4 regions of the Streptomyces sp. NPDC002206 genome follow, and region 4 is predicted to be linked to each of the others. Evidence: riboswitches for the same ligand, from Rfam matches in the RefSeq annotation. Region 4 holds a riboswitch; each other region holds the start of a gene.

Region 1 (3,742 bases), on a different contig from region 4:
GGGTTGGCGAGCGAGTTCGCCGCGCCGATGCAGATCAGCAGGGTGGCCAGCTTCGCCCCGTCGTACAGCGCGAAGAGCAGCTGTTCGGCGGTGACCCGGCCGCCGATCCTGACGCCCTGCGCCCAGTCGGGCAGTGGGACTTCGGGGAGGGTGAACACCGGGTGCGTACCGGGGATCGGCGAGCCGAGAAAGACGGAGAACAGCAGCCGCACGCCGACGACGAACAGCCCGATCCTGATGAACGCCCCGTACGAACGGGCCCACGGCGCATCCGTCCGGCGCGCCGCCACGACGTAGCCGGCCACCCCGACCAGCAGCCCGAGCAGCAGCGGATTGCTGGTCCTGGAGGCGGCGGTGGCCAGCCCGAGCGCCCACAGCCACCAGGCCCCGGCGGGCAGGGCGTTGCTGCGGGTCGCCTCGGGGGCGCGCAGGGCACGGCCCGGCCGGGCCGTGCGGGCAGAGACGGTCATCCGCGGCGGCGGGCCTGCACGACTGCGGCGACGCCGAGCAGAAGGACGGCGGCGAGACCGGCGAGAACCCCGGCGGACGGACCGCCGCGGCCGCTCCCCGGGTGGGCCGAGGCGGACGGGCTCGCGGGCGCCTGCGGCGTACCGTCGGCGTGCCCGGTGCCGGAGACCTGCTCACCGCAGCCCGAGGCCGGATAGCCGGAGATCGCGCAGAGCAGTGCCTCGCTGCTGTAGCGCAGCGGCTTGGCCACGGAGGCGAGGGCCTCCGCGGCGCTCGCGTCCTCGGCGACCTGCGCGCATGCGGTACGCGGCGCGGGCGGCGTCTCCCCGTCCGGGGCGTCCGCCGCCGTGCCGGGGTCGATGACGAGCGCGACCCGCTTGGTGCCGTCCTTGGCGGGGGTGTCCGCACAGATCGCCGCGAAGTCGGGGGCGCGGCGCGGTTTCGCCGAGTCCTGGGAGTCCTCGCTCACCGAGAACCGGAAGCCCTGCACCGCACCGTCGTCCGGCCGGACCAGCGACGGGCCCTGGGTGGCGTACGCCCAGCCCGTCCCCTTGCCCTCCCAGAACGACCAGTAGCGGTAACCGGCCGCGTGGGCGGTGCCCGCACCGAGCACGGTCAGGACGGCGCCGAGAACGAGCAGCAGGGCGCCCGCCGACGGCCACCCGGATCGATTCCCCGCTCGGTTCACAGCTGCGGGGTCTTCCGGCGGCTGCTGATGAGGAAGCCGACGCCGGCACCGGCGGCGAGACCGATACCGACGAGCCACCACACCCCGAGACCGGCGTCGTCGCTGGTGCCGTCCTGCGCCGCGTAGTCGCTGGTGGCCGGCGAGGGCGTGTGGACGGCGGCCGGCTTCGGGCCGGTCGCGTTCAGCCGCTCGACCAGGTCGACACCGCCGAAGTCGCGGGCATCGGTGCCGGTCGTGTGCGCGGCCACGACCAACTGGGCGTAGGCGGCGGGGCCGTTCTCCGCCGCCCAGGGCGCGGCGTTCTTCTTCAGCCAGCCGAGCGCGCCGGCCGCCTTGTCCTGGTGGCCCGCGGCGGCCAGGGCGACGATCGCGTCCGCGGTGTTGCCGAAGTCGGGCTGCTCGGTGGTGTCGGTGGCGCCCGGCATCGGCGGCTGGTTCAGGTGGCCGGTCTTCGCGAGGGCGCCCGCGAGATAGTGGGCACCGTTCTGGGCGGCCTGCTCGGGCTTGACGACGGCACCCTTGTGGCAGGTGGGCGCCTTGTCCTCGGACGCGGAATTGTTCCAGGCGGCCAGCCCCTTGCCCATCGAACCGAGCACGCCGGCCGCGGTGGCGTCCGCGTTGGCGGCGAGCTTGCCGGCCTTGTCCGGCTGGTACGCGAACGCGCCGCCGTCCTTGCCGCCGCACGGGATCGCCAGCTCGAGCAGCGCGTCGTACGGCGTCCTGCCGCCCTCGGTCGTCACGTCGCCGAGCCGCCGGCCCTGCTTGGCCAGCGCGCCGATCACGATCGAGGTGGAGTTGGCGTCGCTGGGCGAGCCCGGGTTGTAACCCCAGCCGCCGTCCTCGTTCTGAACGGACTTCAGCCAGTCGACCCCGTTGTCGACGGCATCGCCGTGCCCGCCGACCTCGGCCAGCGCCTGGACCGCAGCGGCGGTTGCATTGGTGTCCGTCATGGTCTTCGCGTCGCACGGCTTGCCGACATCTGCGCGGTACGAGGCGTAGGCGCCGCTGTCGCACTGCTGGGCGACCAGCCAGTCGACGGACGCGGTCGCGGGCGTGACCCCTTCGAGCCGCTGGGCGATGAAGGCCAGCGACTGCCTCCAGACCCCGTCGTACGTCGGGTCCTTGGTGCCGTACAGCCCGGACGGCAGCGCGACGGACGGGGTGGGCGACGGAGACGGCGCCGCCACCGCGGCCGGGGCAGCGGCCGCACAGAGCACGGTGGCGGTGGCGGCGAGCGTTGCTGCGGTGCGGCGAACGGTCATGGTGGGCTGGGCCTCTCCTGCGGTGGGAACCGGGCACAGGCACACTCAGGCACCAGGCTCCGGCCCCGTATGCCTCGACGGTGCCGGTCACCGGGGTTCCGGTGACGCGAGCCGGTCACGACCGCGGACAGGGCATTCCGGCTTACCGCTGTGTCAGCGGCTCACGGTTGCGTGGTCAGCGCCGGATTCGCACCGGCTTCCCCCTGAACGGGCATGATGACGACTCGCACACTCTACCGGGGCGTAGCCCGCCCCTTCGGGCCGAGGGGCGCCCGGAACAGCGACGTACGTCACCTGTGGGCAGGGTCGGGACGGAGCGGTGGGAGAGGAGGTCAGTCCCTGATGACCGCCAGTGCCTCATCGCGCACCCTGGCCATGGTGGCCTCGTCCCGGGCTTCGACGTTCAGGCGGAGGAGCGGCTCGGTGTTGGAGGGGCGGACGTTGAACCACCAGTCCGCTGCCGTGACGGTCAGGCCGTCGAGTTCGTCGAGGGTGATTCCCTCACGGCCGGCGTAGGCAGCGGTGACCGCGGCGAGGCGGTCGGCCCGGTCGGCGACCGTGGAGTTGATCTCGCCGGAAGCGGCATAGCGGTCGTACCCCGCGACCAGTGCGGACAGGGGACCGTCCTGCCCCCCGAGCGCCGCCAGCACATGCAGGGCAGCGAGCATCCCGGTGTCGGCGTTCCAGAAGTCCTGGAAGTAGTAGTGCGCGGAATGCTCGCCCCCGAAGATCGCCCCGGACCGGGCCATCTCCGCCTTGATGAAGGAGTGCCCGACGCGCGTACGCACCGGGGTGCCGCCGTGCTCACGGACCACCTCCGGCACCGACCACGAGGTGATCAGATTGTGGATGACCACGCCCGAGCCGCCATGGCGGGCCAGTTCCCGGGTCGCCACCAGCGCGGTGATCGCCGACGGCGAGACCGGATCGCCGTGCTCGTCGACGACGAAACAGCGGTCCGCGTCTCCGTCGAACGCGATACCGAGGTCGGCGCCCTCGTCGCGCACCCGCTGCTGCAGGTCGACGATGTTGGCCGGATCGAGCGGGTTCGCCTCGTGGTGGGGGAACGTCCCGTCCAGCTCGAAGTACATCGGGACCAGATCCAGCGAGAGGCCCGCGAAGACCGTCGGCACGGTGTGCCCGCCCATTCCGTTGCCCGCGTCCACCACCACCTTCAGCGGCCGGATCGACGTCACGTCCACCAGAGAGAGCAGATGGGCGGCGTAGTCCTGCAGGGTCTCCCGTTCGCCGACCGCGCCCGGCGTCGCGACCGGCTCCGGGGCGCCCGACTCCTGCCATGCCTCCACCAGCTCCCGGATCCGGG
Region 2 (3,742 bases), on a different contig from region 4:
CGCGCCCGCATGGTCGTCGACCTCGACCGGGAGATCCTGCTCGGCGTCACCTTCGTCGGGCCGGGCATCGGCGAGCTGTTGCATTCGGCGACCGTCGCGGTCGCGGGCGAGGTCCCCATCGACCGGCTCTGGCACGCGGTCCCTGCGTTCCCCACGATCAGCGAGGTCTGGCTGCGCCTGCTGGAGGCGTACCGCGGCTGAGCACGGACGATGTGCCGGCGCGTGGAGGGACGGATCCCGACATGACCGACCCCCCGGCAAGAGACGGGGTCGCTGCGTTGTCGGGATCCGTCGCCCCCGCGTACTCGCACGCTGTACCCGCGTCCCGAAGTGCGGACGAAGTGGCGGCGAGCTCGTCGGGCGAGACATGCATGCTTCTCCACGTGACCGACGGCTGCTGCGCTCACACTGTCGTCCGGGGCCGGGCCAGCGGCTTCAGATCGAGGTCGTCGTGCCGTTGCTCGTGGTCGCGCAGATCACCCTCTGCCGCCGTGCGGCTGTCACCGGCTTCGACAGCGCGCTCGTACTCGGGCCCGAAGCGTTCTTGCAGATGCCGCCGCCGAACAGGCCGTCGCCATGGCCGATGGTCACCCCCTTCGACCAGGCGCGATCCGGTCCGGCGAACCACTACACGACTCGCCTCTCCGGCGCCTGCTGCTCCTCTTCCTCGTCGGGCAGCTTCACGTCGGTCACCGTGATGTTGACCTCTACGACCTCCAGACCGGTCATCCGCTCGATGGCGGCGATCACCTCGGTCCGGACATCGCCCGCGAGCTCGACGATCGGGAAGCCGTATTCGACGATGATCGACAGGTCGACCGCGGTCTGGACCTCGCCGACCTCGACCTTGACACCGCCGGTGACGGACCGGCTTCCCGCTCCGGGCACTCGCTCCCACACGGTCCCCATACCGCGGATGAATCCTCCGCCCATGCCCTGGACTCCGGGCACGCCCCGGGCCGCCAGCCCGGCGATCTTCGCCACCACACCGTCGGCGATCGTGGTACGCCCCCGTGCCCCGGGTTCCGTTCGGCGGTTTTCGCCATGCGGTCCCGGTCCGTGCGTGGACTCGGACGCCGGGCGGGTGGTCTCGGGCCGGCTCAGCTGTGTTTGATCGGTCATGGTCGGTCGCCCTTCCGAAGAGGAGGTGGGCTCGATCGCCTTGGCCATTTTACGTACCATTTGTCGGCATTGCTTGGGCGGAAGGGTGGATGGCCGAGCCCGCCGCTGAGGGGAGTGGGTTGTTGTGGGGGAGTCCGGCCTCGGGTGCCCGCCCTCCGGTCCGGGACAGGGAGGCGAAGTCCGTCGCGACGCATGGTGAAGGCGACGTACGTGATTCCCGGTCCATCACGGAGGTGGCTCCCCCCGGCTACCGTCTGTGCACTGCGGTGGTCTCGTCGGTTCCGGTGCCCAGGGACCGCCCGCATCGCAGGTTCCAGCGCCCGGACCGCCCGCTGAGCTCGGTCAGCGTCAGCGGAGCGACGTCCAACCGCCAGAACGTCTGCGACGGAAGGCCCAGCGCATGCACGATCGCGGCCCGCACCACCGCGGGTTCGACCACGGCGAGCACGCTGCCGTCATCGGCACCCTCCCGATGCAGCGAATCCAGCCAGCCGCCCACCCGCGCATGCAGATCCAGCAGCGACTCACCGCCGTGCGGGGCCGCCGAGGGGCCGGACAGCCAGGTCGACACCGCCTCCGGCTCGTCCCGGCTCACCTCCGCCAGCCGTTGCCCGCTCCAGCGCCCCAAGTCCCAGCCACGAAGGGCAGGTTCGGGATCGGACCGCAGCCCCAACGCCTCGGCGGTCCCGGCGCACCGTTCGTCCGGGCCGTGCACCCGGCGATCGGCACCAGGCACCGCGGTCGCGGCCGCCCGCGCCCGCCGGACACCGGACGCGTCGAGCGGGGCGTCGCCGTCGAAGCGGGCCTCGCGCAGCGCTGCGTTGAGCGCCGGTGAGATCAACATCACCCGTACCGTCAACACCCGTGTCAACTCCCTGAACTGTGGCCTCTTCAGTAAGCACACCATGGCATCCAGGGCTGTGAGGTGGGCAGATGGTGCCATGGCGGCGGGGTGCTCCCAGACGGTATGGTCGCGACGAACATGACGACGGTGTGATGGAAGTCCGGTGAGAATCCGGCACGGTCGCGCCACTGTGAACCCGTATCCGTACGGGAAGTCAGACCCAGCACTGTCGTCTCAGGCACCACGATCGGGACGCGTGTTCCCCCAGGAGGTTCTGCCATGGCACAGACTGCTGCCCCCGCCGCCGTCGCATCACCCGCCATCACCCCCATCTCGCTGAAGGCCATCGCCCCATGGGCGGTCTTCTTCGGCATTCTCATGCTCGTCCTGCTGTACTTCGTCGGCGCCGAGCAGGGCGCCACTGCGGTCATCTCCGGCGAGGGTGTCCACGAATGGGTCCACGACGGTCGCCACCTGCTCGGTTTCCCCTGCCACTGACACACCGCGCAAGCCAGGGGAACCCCTCATGAACTCCATATCTGTCAGAGCCCTACTGGTCCGCGGCATGCTGGCCGGCCTTGTGGCGGGCGCGCTCGCACTTGCCGTCGCCTACTTCCTCGGGGAGTCGCGGGTCGACGCGGCGATCGCCCTCGAAGAGGCGCACAGCCACGACCACGGCGGCGGCGAGGAACTCGTCAGCCGCGCCATGCAGTCCACGGCCGGCCTCGCCACCGGTGTCCTCGTCTTCGGCGTGGCCATCGGCGGCATCGCCGCGCTCGTCTTCTGCTACGCCCTCGGCCGCATCGGCAGGTTCGGCCCGCGGGCCACCGCAGCACTGATCGCGTTCGGCGCCCTGCTGACCGTGTATGTCGTGCCGTTCCTCAAGTACCCGGCCAACCCGCCGGCCGTCGGCAACCCCGACACGATCGGCCAACGCACCGCCCTGTTCTTCCTCATGGTCGCTCTCAGCGTGCTGCTCGCCGTCGCGGCCGTCATCCTCGGCAAGCGGTTGGCTCCTCGGCTGGGCAACTGGAACGCGACGATCGCCGCGTCCGTCGGCTACGTCCTCGTCATCGGGCTCGCCTACGCCTTCCTGCCCTCGTTCAACGAGGTCGGCAAGGACTTCCCGGCCGGTCTGCTGTGGGAGTTCCGCCTCGCCACCCTCGCCGTTCAGGTCACGCTCTGGACCACTTTCGGTCTGTTCTTCGGCTATCTGACCGAACGGCTGCTGGTGCCGGGACCGGACACGGTCCCGGCGGGCGGCGGCACGGCATCCCGCACGGCCACCGCTGCCGACTGACCGGCCGGAACACCGCTACGACCGAACCCGCCTGGAGACGCCTGGCGGGTTCAGTCGTGGTCGGGGTCCGGCCGTCCGGCGTCACGACGGACGTCGAGCGGAGACCTGGAGAGAAGGCTCGGAACCGGCGGCTTCGTCCGTCGCAGTCGCTCCGCCCCCGGGTTCGGCCGCCGATCCGGCCGGCCAGTCGATCCGGTAATGCCTCAGCAGGTCGTCCTCCCTGACGAAGTGCATACCCGCCGCTGCCATGACGTGATGGGACGCGGTGTTGTCGACGTCGGCGTCGCCCTTCACCGACGCGACACCCGCGGCGCGGGCAAACTCCAGCAGCGCACGCAGGGCCTCGGAGGCGTACCCCTTGCCGCGCATCGCCGGTATCAGGCCGTAGCCGATCGTGACCTGCCCCCGGTCGTCCGGGACGCCATGGAAACCGACTCCACCGATGGCGTGCCCGTCCTCGCGGAGGCGGATCTCGT
Region 3 (3,742 bases), on a different contig from region 4:
CTCGCCTCGCGCAGCGCCTCACGGGTCCGCGCGTCCCACACGCCGAGCTTCTTCAGCTCATCCACCAGATACGCGTTGACCTGGAGGAACTCACCGCTGAGCGTCTCGCGCTTGAAGAGGTTGGAGACCTGCGGCTCGATGCACTCGTACACCCCGGCGATCGAGGCGATCGTGGCGGTCGGCGCGATGGCCAGCAGCAGCGAGTTGCGCATACCGGTCTTCGCGATCCGGGCGCGCAGCGCGTCCCAGCGCTCCGGCCAGGTCAGCTCGGTGGCGTAGTGGTCGGGGTGCAGCACACCGCGCGCGGCGCGCGTTTCGGACCAGGCGGGCAGCGGACCGGACCGCTCGGCGAGGTCGCAGGACGCCTCGTACGCGGCGAGCATGATCCGCTCGGAGATCTTCGTGGAGAGCGCGCGGGCCTCGGGGGAGTCGAACGGCAGCCGCAGCCGGAAGAAGACGTCCTGGAGCCCCATGGCGCCCAGACCCACCGGGCGCCAGCGGGCGTTGGACCGGCCGGCCTGCTCGGTCGGGTAGAAGTTGATGTCGACGACCCGGTCGAGGAACGTCACGGCGGTACGGACGGTGGAGTCCAGCCGCTCCCAGTCGATCTCACCGTCGGCCACGAACGCCCCGAGATTGACCGAACCGAGGTTGCAGACGGCCGTCTCGCCGTCGTCGGTGACTTCGAGGATCTCGGTGCACAGGTTCGACGAGTGGACCACGCGGCCCGGCTCGGCGGTCTGGTTCGCGGTCCGGTTGGAGGCGTCCTTGAAGGTCATCCAGCCCTGGCCGGTCTGCGCGAGGGTCCGCATCATCCGGCCGTACAGCTCACGCGCCGGCATCGACTTGCGGGCCAGGCCCTTGGCCTCGGCGGCCCGGTACGCGGCGTCGAACTCGTCTCCCCACAGGTCGACCAGTTCGGGCACGTCGGCGGGCGAGAACAGTGACCAGTCGCCGTCCGTGTCGACCCGGCGCATGAACTCGTCCGGGATCCAGTGCGCCAGGTTGAGGTTGTGCGTACGCCGCTGGTCCTCACCGGTGTTGTCGCGCAGCTCCAGGAACTCCTCGATGTCCGCGTGCCACGTCTCCAGGTAGACGGCGGCGGCGCCCTTGCGGCGGCCGCCCTGGTTCACCGCGGCGACCGAGGCGTCGAGTGTCTTCAGGAACGGCACGATGCCGTTGGAGTGCCCGTTGGTGCCGCGGATCAGCGAACCGCGGGCGCGGATCCGGGAGTACGAGAGGCCGATGCCGCCCGCGTGCTTGGAGAGTCGTGCCACCTGGTGGTAGCGGTCGTAGATCGAGTCGAGCTCGTCCAGTGGCGAGTCCAGCAGATAGCAGGAGGACATCTGCGGGTGCCGGGTGCCGGAGTTGAAGAGTGTGGGGGAGGAAGGGAGGTAGTCGAGGCGGCTCATCAGGCCGTACAGCGAGGCGACCTCGTCCACTGCGCGCGCCGAGTCGTCCTCGGCGAGACCGGCCGCGACCCGCAGCATGAAGTGCTGGGGCGTCTCGATGACCTGACGGGTGTGCGGGTGGCGCAGCAGGTAGCGACTGTGCAGCGTCCGCAGTCCGAAGTAGCCGAACCGGTCGTCGGCGCCGTCGGCGAGCGACTGCTCGACCAGCGCGTCGAGCCGGGCCGCGTGGAGCGCCACGAACGCGGCCGTGCGGTCCGCGATCAGACCCTCGCGGTGGCCGACGGAGACCGAGGCGGAGAAGGACACCGCGCCCTGACCGGCCGCCTCGTCCGCGATGGTGCGGGTGAGGAGGCGGGCGGCGAGCCGGGAGTACGCGGGGTCCTCGGAGATCAGACCCGCGGCGGCCTCGGTGGCCAGCGAACGCAACTCTGCTTCGTCCGACCGGGCGTTGCGGCCGCGCAGCGCGGCGGCGGCGACGCGACCGGGGTCGGTGTCGGGCAGATCGACGGTGAGGTCGGTCAGGGTCCGCAGCAGTGCGGTCCCGGGTCCGTCGTTCGCGGTTCCCGTGGACTCGGCGACTGAAGCCGGATCGGCTGGCGCGATGGTCATGTGGTGCTCTCCCTCGCTCGGCTCGGGGCCGGGCGGGGAGCGGGGCAGCCGGGCAGAGGCAGGCCCGGAAAAGAGGGCAGCACTCCGTGCGGCGTCCACCGGCCCATCCGCGAGGCCCGGACGTCTGGGCGTCCGGATCGGTCGAGCCGGACGCGCTGTCGGCAGGTCCTCGGACTTACAGGGTGCGCAAAAGTACACCGATCACACCGTTGCGGGACAGTTCCGGATTCACACCGGATTTCCCTGCGGCGACAGCGAGCACGAGCATACATGTGGGGGCCGCCCTATGAGACGGCCCCCACATGTTGTGTCGTACGGGGTTCACAGGGTGAGGCTGTAGGTGAGCAGCTGGAGGCCTGGAATGGGATACCAGTCGCGCTCCGGAGTCCGTACGAAGCCCAGCCGACGGTAGATCCGGTGGGCCCCGAGCATGGCCGACTGCGTCGACAGGACGAGCCGCGCGACGCCGTCCGTACCCCGTGCACGGTCGATACAGGCCCGTACGAGCGCCTCACCCGTCCCGAGGCCACGCGCCTCCCGCGCGACGGCGAGCATCCGGAATTCGGCCTCGTCGGGGCCGGCGATGTCGGCCCACGGGTTGCCGGGCGGTGCGTATGTCACGCCGCCCAGTACCCGGCCGTCGGCACCGACCGCGACGAGCACGTCGGCCTCGGTGGCGCGGCGCGGCACGTCGCGGAGTTGTTCGAGATACGGGTCGTCGGCACCGAGGTCGAGCAGGCCGTCGTCGAGGTACGCGAATGCGGTGATCTCGCCGAGGAGGTGGTGTTCGGTGGGGTCGACGGGCCTGATCGATATGTCCATGGCGGAAGTCTGCAGTACGGGGCGCGGGGCGCGCGCCCAGGGGCACCAGAGGTGCCGCTCCTGTCCGAGACCTGTGTGGCCCGCCCGGCCACGGATTTGTCCTCCGTCGCCGGGCGGGCCACATTCATGACTGGCGTACAGGCCTACTTGGTCGACGGGCTCGCGTCGGGGGAGCCGGCCGGCTCGGGCCTGGCCAACGGGAGTTCGACCTTCACGCCAGGGTCGCCCGCGTCCGCCGTGTAGTCGGCCGGTGACGTCTCGTCGATTCCGGCCGGGGCCTTCACCGCGTTCAGGACGAACGTCAGCACCACCGTCACCACCACGTTCAGTACGAACGCCGTCAGGCCGATGTAGCCGATCTCGCCGATCCCCGGGATCTCCTTCGAGGAGCCGCCGAAGTGCGCCTGGGTCGGGCTCGCCACCCCGTACGCGGCGATCGTGCCGTAGACCATGCCGACCGCCCAGCCGGCGAGCAGCGCCCAGCGGTGGAACCACCGGGTGAACAGGCCACCGACCAGCGCCGGGAACGTCTGCAGGATCCAGATCCCGCCCAGCAGCTGGAAGTTGATCGCGACCGTCTTGTCCATCGTGAGGACGAAGGCGAGCGCACCGACCTTCACCAGCAGCGACACCAGCTTGGAGACCTTCGTCTCCTGGGCCGGGGTCGCGTCGGGCTTCAGGAAGTCCTTGTAGATGTTCCGGGTGAAGAGGTTGGCAGCGGCGATCGACATGATCGCGGCGGGCACCAGCGCGCCGATACCGATCGCGGCGAACGCCACCCCGGCGAACCAGTCGGGGAACATGTTCTCGAACAGCTGCGGGATCGCCAGCTGCCCGTTCTGCACCTTGACCCCGGCGGCGATCGCCATGAAGCCGAGCAGCGCCAGCAGGCCCAGCAT
Region 4 (3,742 bases):
CGGTGATGTCGGCGGGCTGGTCCTCGGTCGACGGCGGCACCGTCGTCACCAAGGTGCTGCTCCCCGCGGTCGCCGCCCCGGTCGTCGCCGGTCTCGCCGCACTGCTGGCGACCAGGCTGACGTACCGGATCGGCGGCAAGGTCGGTAACGACGCCCAGGAGAAGGCCACCGCCAAGGGCTACCGCGCCGGCCAGATCGCCTCGGCCGGACTGGTTTCGCTCGCCCACGGCACCAACGACGCGCAGAAGACCATGGGCATCATCACCCTGGCCCTGGTCACCGGCGGCGTTCTCTCCCCCGGCTCCAACCCGCCGGTCTGGGTCATCGTCTCCGCCGGTATGGCCATCGCGCTCGGCACCTACCTCGGCGGCTGGCGCATCATCCGCACCATGGGCAGCGGCCTCACCGAACTCAAGCCGCCGCAGGGCTTCGCCGCCCAGACCAGCGCGGCCACGGTCATCCTGGCCTCCTCGCACCTCGGCTTCTCCCTCTCCACCACCCAGTCGTGCTCCGGCGCCGTGATGGGTGCGGGACTGGGCCGCCGGGGCGGTGTGGTCCGCTGGTCCACCGCGACTCGGATGTTCATCGCCTGGGGTCTGACCCTGCCGGCCGCCGGTCTGGTCGGTGCGGGCGCGGAATTCCTCACCAAGCAGGGCACTTGGGGTGTCGTCGTCGTCGCCATGCTGCTGATCGGGGGGTCCGCCGCCATCTGGCTGCTGTCCCGCCGCAAGCCGGTCGGTCACGGCGATGTCGCTCCCGACGCCGAACCGGCGGGTGTCATCACCACCGCCATGGCGGCCGTCACCCCGCCGCCCACCGGGGCCGCGGCTCCGGCCACGACGGTGGACGCCACCGCAGCCACGGACACGGACCTCAAGACCACCATCCCGGCCCCGGCCGGAACCGTCGCCGATCCGGCGCGGCCCGCCACGGTGTAAGGACAGATCACCATGAACATCGACTGGGCAGCTCTCGGCTCCGTCTTCGGCGTCTCCCTCGTCGTCACCGTGGCGCTGGTGGGCCTCTTCACCCTGGGCATCGTCGGCCTCTCCAAGCAGCCGGAACCGGCGGCGCAGGGCGGCTCCACCTCGGGCTCCCTGGCACTCGCCCGCACCGGCGCGTACCTCTGCTTCGGGCTCTGCGCGGCCGCGGTCGCGTACGGGATCTATCTGATCGTCGCCTGAGCACCTACCCGCACTCCGTCATCGGGGTCTCACCGGGCCGGACACACCTCGCGTGTGTCCGGCCCGATGTGCGTCTGCGCACACTGCGCCGCCGCAGGTCAAGGCCAGGTTGACGGGCATTCGCGGAGCGTGGTGGACTGCCGGAGCCATTTACGGCGACAGCAGAGGAAGCCGGTGCGAATCCGGCGCGGTCCCGCCACTGTCACCGGGGAGCAGTCCCCCACACCGGAAGTCACGGCTCGCGCAGGCGGGCTGGAAGGCCGGGGGAACTGCGGATCCGGGAGCCAGGAGACTCTCGCCGCCGGTCACGTCGAACCAGGGCGCGGACCCTGAGTGAGGACATATCGCCATGCCCGGCTGCCGTGCGTCGTCGTCCGTTTCTGTGCCGCTCCCACCAAGAGCCGACTGTACGAAGGTCCTTCGAGGCGCAACGGCCGGCTGAGCCGTGCGAGCCGACCGCATCTTCGCGTACGGCGCCACGGCCGGTCTGATCGGCGATCTGCTGCTCGGTGATCCCCGCCGGCGGCATCCGGTCGCCGCATTCGGACGGGCCGCCGCGGCCGTCGAGCGCCACCTGTGGCGCGACCACCGCGGGTGGGGCGCACTGCACACCCTGGTCTGCGCCGGAGGCGCCGCGGGCGGAGCCGCACTGGCCGCCCGTGCCGTACGCCGTCATCCCACCGCATCCGTCGCCCTCACCGCGGCCGCCACCTGGTCGGTCGTCGGCGGCACCTCGCTGGGGCGCGAGGCCCGCGCCATCGGCGGCGCGCTGGCCGCCGGTGACATCGCACTGGCCCGTGAGCGGCTCCCCCATCTGTGCGGCCGCGACCCGCACTCCCTCGACGGGCCGCAGATCGCCCGCGCCGTGGTGGAGTCCGTCGCCGAGAACACCTCCGACGCGGTCGTCGGCGCGCTGGTGTGGGGCGCGCTGGGCGGCGTGCCCGGACTCGTCGCCTTCCGGGCCGTCAACACCCTCGACGCCATGGTCGGGCACAAATCACCCCGCCATCTGCGCTACGGCTGGGCCTCGGCCCGGCTGGACGACGTCGTCGGCTGGCCCGGTGCCCGGCTCACGGCCGCGCTCGCCGTGGCTGCCGGGGGGCAGCCACGTCGGGCGGTACGGGCCTGGCGCGCCGACGCAGACAAGCACCCGAGCCCCAACGCGGGTCCGGTGGAGGCCGCGTTCGCGGGCGCGCTCGGCGTACGGCTCGGCGGGACCCTCGCGTACGGCGGCCGTGTCGAGCACCGGCCGGTGCTGAACGGCGCGGCGGGCCGTGCGGTGGAGACCGAGGACATCGAACGCGCGGTGCGGCTCTCGCGCCGGGTGGGGGTGCTGGCCCTCGGCGTGTGCGCGGCGGGCCGGCTGATCGCGGGACGGCGGTCGTCCACGGGGCGGCGCCCGGCCGCGGGACGGAGCGGAAGATGAGCGGCGGACTGCTGGTCGCCGGAACCACGTCGGACGCGGGCAAGAGCGTCGTCACGGCAGGCATCTGCCGCTGGCTGGTGCGCCAAGGGGTGAAGGTCGCGCCGTTCAAGGCGCAGAACATGTCGCTGAACTCGTTCGTCACCCGCGAGGGCGCGGAGATCGGACGTGCGCAGGCGATGCAGGCCCAGGCAGCCCGGGTGGAGCCGACCGCGCTGATGAACCCGGTACTGCTCAAGCCCGGCAGCGACCGCTCCAGCCAGGTCGTCCTGATGGGCAGGCCGGTGGGCGAGATGAGTGCACGCGGTTACCACGGGGGGCGGCAGGAGTCGCTGCTCTCCACGGTCGTGGACTGTCTGGAGCAGCTTCGGGGCACGTACGACGCGGTGATCTGCGAGGGGGCGGGCAGCCCGGCCGAGATCAATCTGCGCCGCACCGACATCGTGAACATGGGGATCGCGCGGGCTGCGCGGTTCCCGGTGGTCGTCGTCGGCGACATCGACCGCGGCGGTGTCTTCGCCTCCTTCTTCGGTACGACGGCGCTGCTCGGCGCCGAGGACCAGGCGCTGATCGCGGGCTATCTGGTCAACAAGTTCCGCGGCGACGTGTCGCTGCTGGAGCCGGGGCTCGACATGCTGCACGGGCTGACCGGGCGGCCGACGTACGGGGTGCTGCCGTTCGTCCATGGCCTGGGCATCGACGAGGAGGACGGACTGCGGGTCTCGCTGCGCGGGGCCGTACGCGAGTCGGTCGTCGCGCCGCCGCACGGCGAGGACGTGCTGCGGGTCGCGGTGTGCGCGGTGCCGCTGATGTCGAACTTCACCGATGTGGACGCGCTGGCCGCCGAACCGGGTGTGGTCGTGCGGTTCGTGGACCGGGCGGAGGAGCTGGCCGACGCGGACCTGGTGATCGTGCCCGGCACGCGCGGCACGGTGAAGGCGCTGGCCTGGCTGCGCGAACGGGGGCTGGCCGACGCGCTGCTGCGGCGGGCCGCGCAGGGGCGTCCGGTGCTCGGCATCTGTGGCGGGTTCCAGGTGCTCGGTGAGCGCATCGAGGACGAGGTGGAGTCGCGGGCCGGGCAGGTCGACGGGCTCGGGCTGCTTCCGGTACGGATCCGGTTCGACCGGGAGAAGAC

The links. Region 4 has a riboswitch for cobalamin ahead of ACWCP8_RS15245 (cobalamin biosynthesis protein). Riboswitches for the same ligand answer to the same signal wherever they lie in the genome.
Region 1: another riboswitch for cobalamin. It lies ahead of ACWCP8_RS16835 (prenyltransferase/squalene oxidase repeat-containing protein); the one in region 4 lies ahead of ACWCP8_RS15245 (cobalamin biosynthesis protein).
Region 2: another riboswitch for cobalamin. It lies ahead of ACWCP8_RS06150 (CbtB domain-containing protein); the one in region 4 lies ahead of ACWCP8_RS15245 (cobalamin biosynthesis protein).
Region 3: another riboswitch for cobalamin. It lies ahead of ACWCP8_RS00395 (ribonucleoside-diphosphate reductase subunit alpha); the one in region 4 lies ahead of ACWCP8_RS15245 (cobalamin biosynthesis protein).

What each region holds. Positions count from the first base shown of each region.
Region 1 is NZ_JBSFCW010000007.1:280,556-284,297, reverse strand. Features, by position in the region: gene ACWCP8_RS16845 (energy-coupling factor transporter transmembrane component T) at 1-470, opposite strand, end outside; gene ACWCP8_RS16840 (SCO2322 family protein) at 467-1,156, opposite strand; gene ACWCP8_RS16835 (prenyltransferase/squalene oxidase repeat-containing protein) at 1,153-2,418, opposite strand; cobalamin riboswitch at 2,511-2,661, opposite strand; gene ACWCP8_RS16830 (phosphomannomutase/phosphoglucomutase) at 2,751-3,742, opposite strand, start outside.
Region 2 is NZ_JBSFCW010000002.1:279,788-283,529, forward strand. Features, by position in the region: gene ACWCP8_RS06130 (dihydrolipoyl dehydrogenase family protein) at 1-201, shown strand, start outside; gene ACWCP8_RS06135 (hypothetical protein) at 436-591, opposite strand; gene ACWCP8_RS06140 (Asp23/Gls24 family envelope stress response protein) at 628-1,122, opposite strand; gene ACWCP8_RS06145 (histidine phosphatase family protein) at 1,370-1,981, opposite strand; adenosylcobalamin (AdoCbl) riboswitch at 2,094-2,242, shown strand; gene ACWCP8_RS06150 (CbtB domain-containing protein) at 2,246-2,464, shown strand; gene ACWCP8_RS06155 (CbtA family protein) at 2,493-3,266, shown strand; gene ACWCP8_RS06160 (GNAT family N-acetyltransferase) at 3,348-3,742, opposite strand, start outside.
Region 3 is NZ_JBSFCW010000001.1:83,636-87,377, reverse strand. Features, by position in the region: gene ACWCP8_RS00395 (ribonucleoside-diphosphate reductase subunit alpha) at 1-2,021, opposite strand, end outside; cobalamin riboswitch at 2,165-2,289, opposite strand; gene ACWCP8_RS00390 (GNAT family N-acetyltransferase) at 2,343-2,843, opposite strand; gene mctP (monocarboxylate uptake permease MctP) at 2,987-3,742, opposite strand, start outside.
Region 4 is NZ_JBSFCW010000006.1:280,384-284,125, reverse strand. Features, by position in the region: gene ACWCP8_RS15255 (inorganic phosphate transporter) at 1-938, shown strand, start outside; gene ACWCP8_RS15250 (hypothetical protein) at 951-1,184, shown strand; cobalamin riboswitch at 1,350-1,478, shown strand; gene ACWCP8_RS15245 (cobalamin biosynthesis protein) at 1,630-2,610, shown strand; gene ACWCP8_RS15240 (cobyric acid synthase) at 2,607-3,742, shown strand, end outside.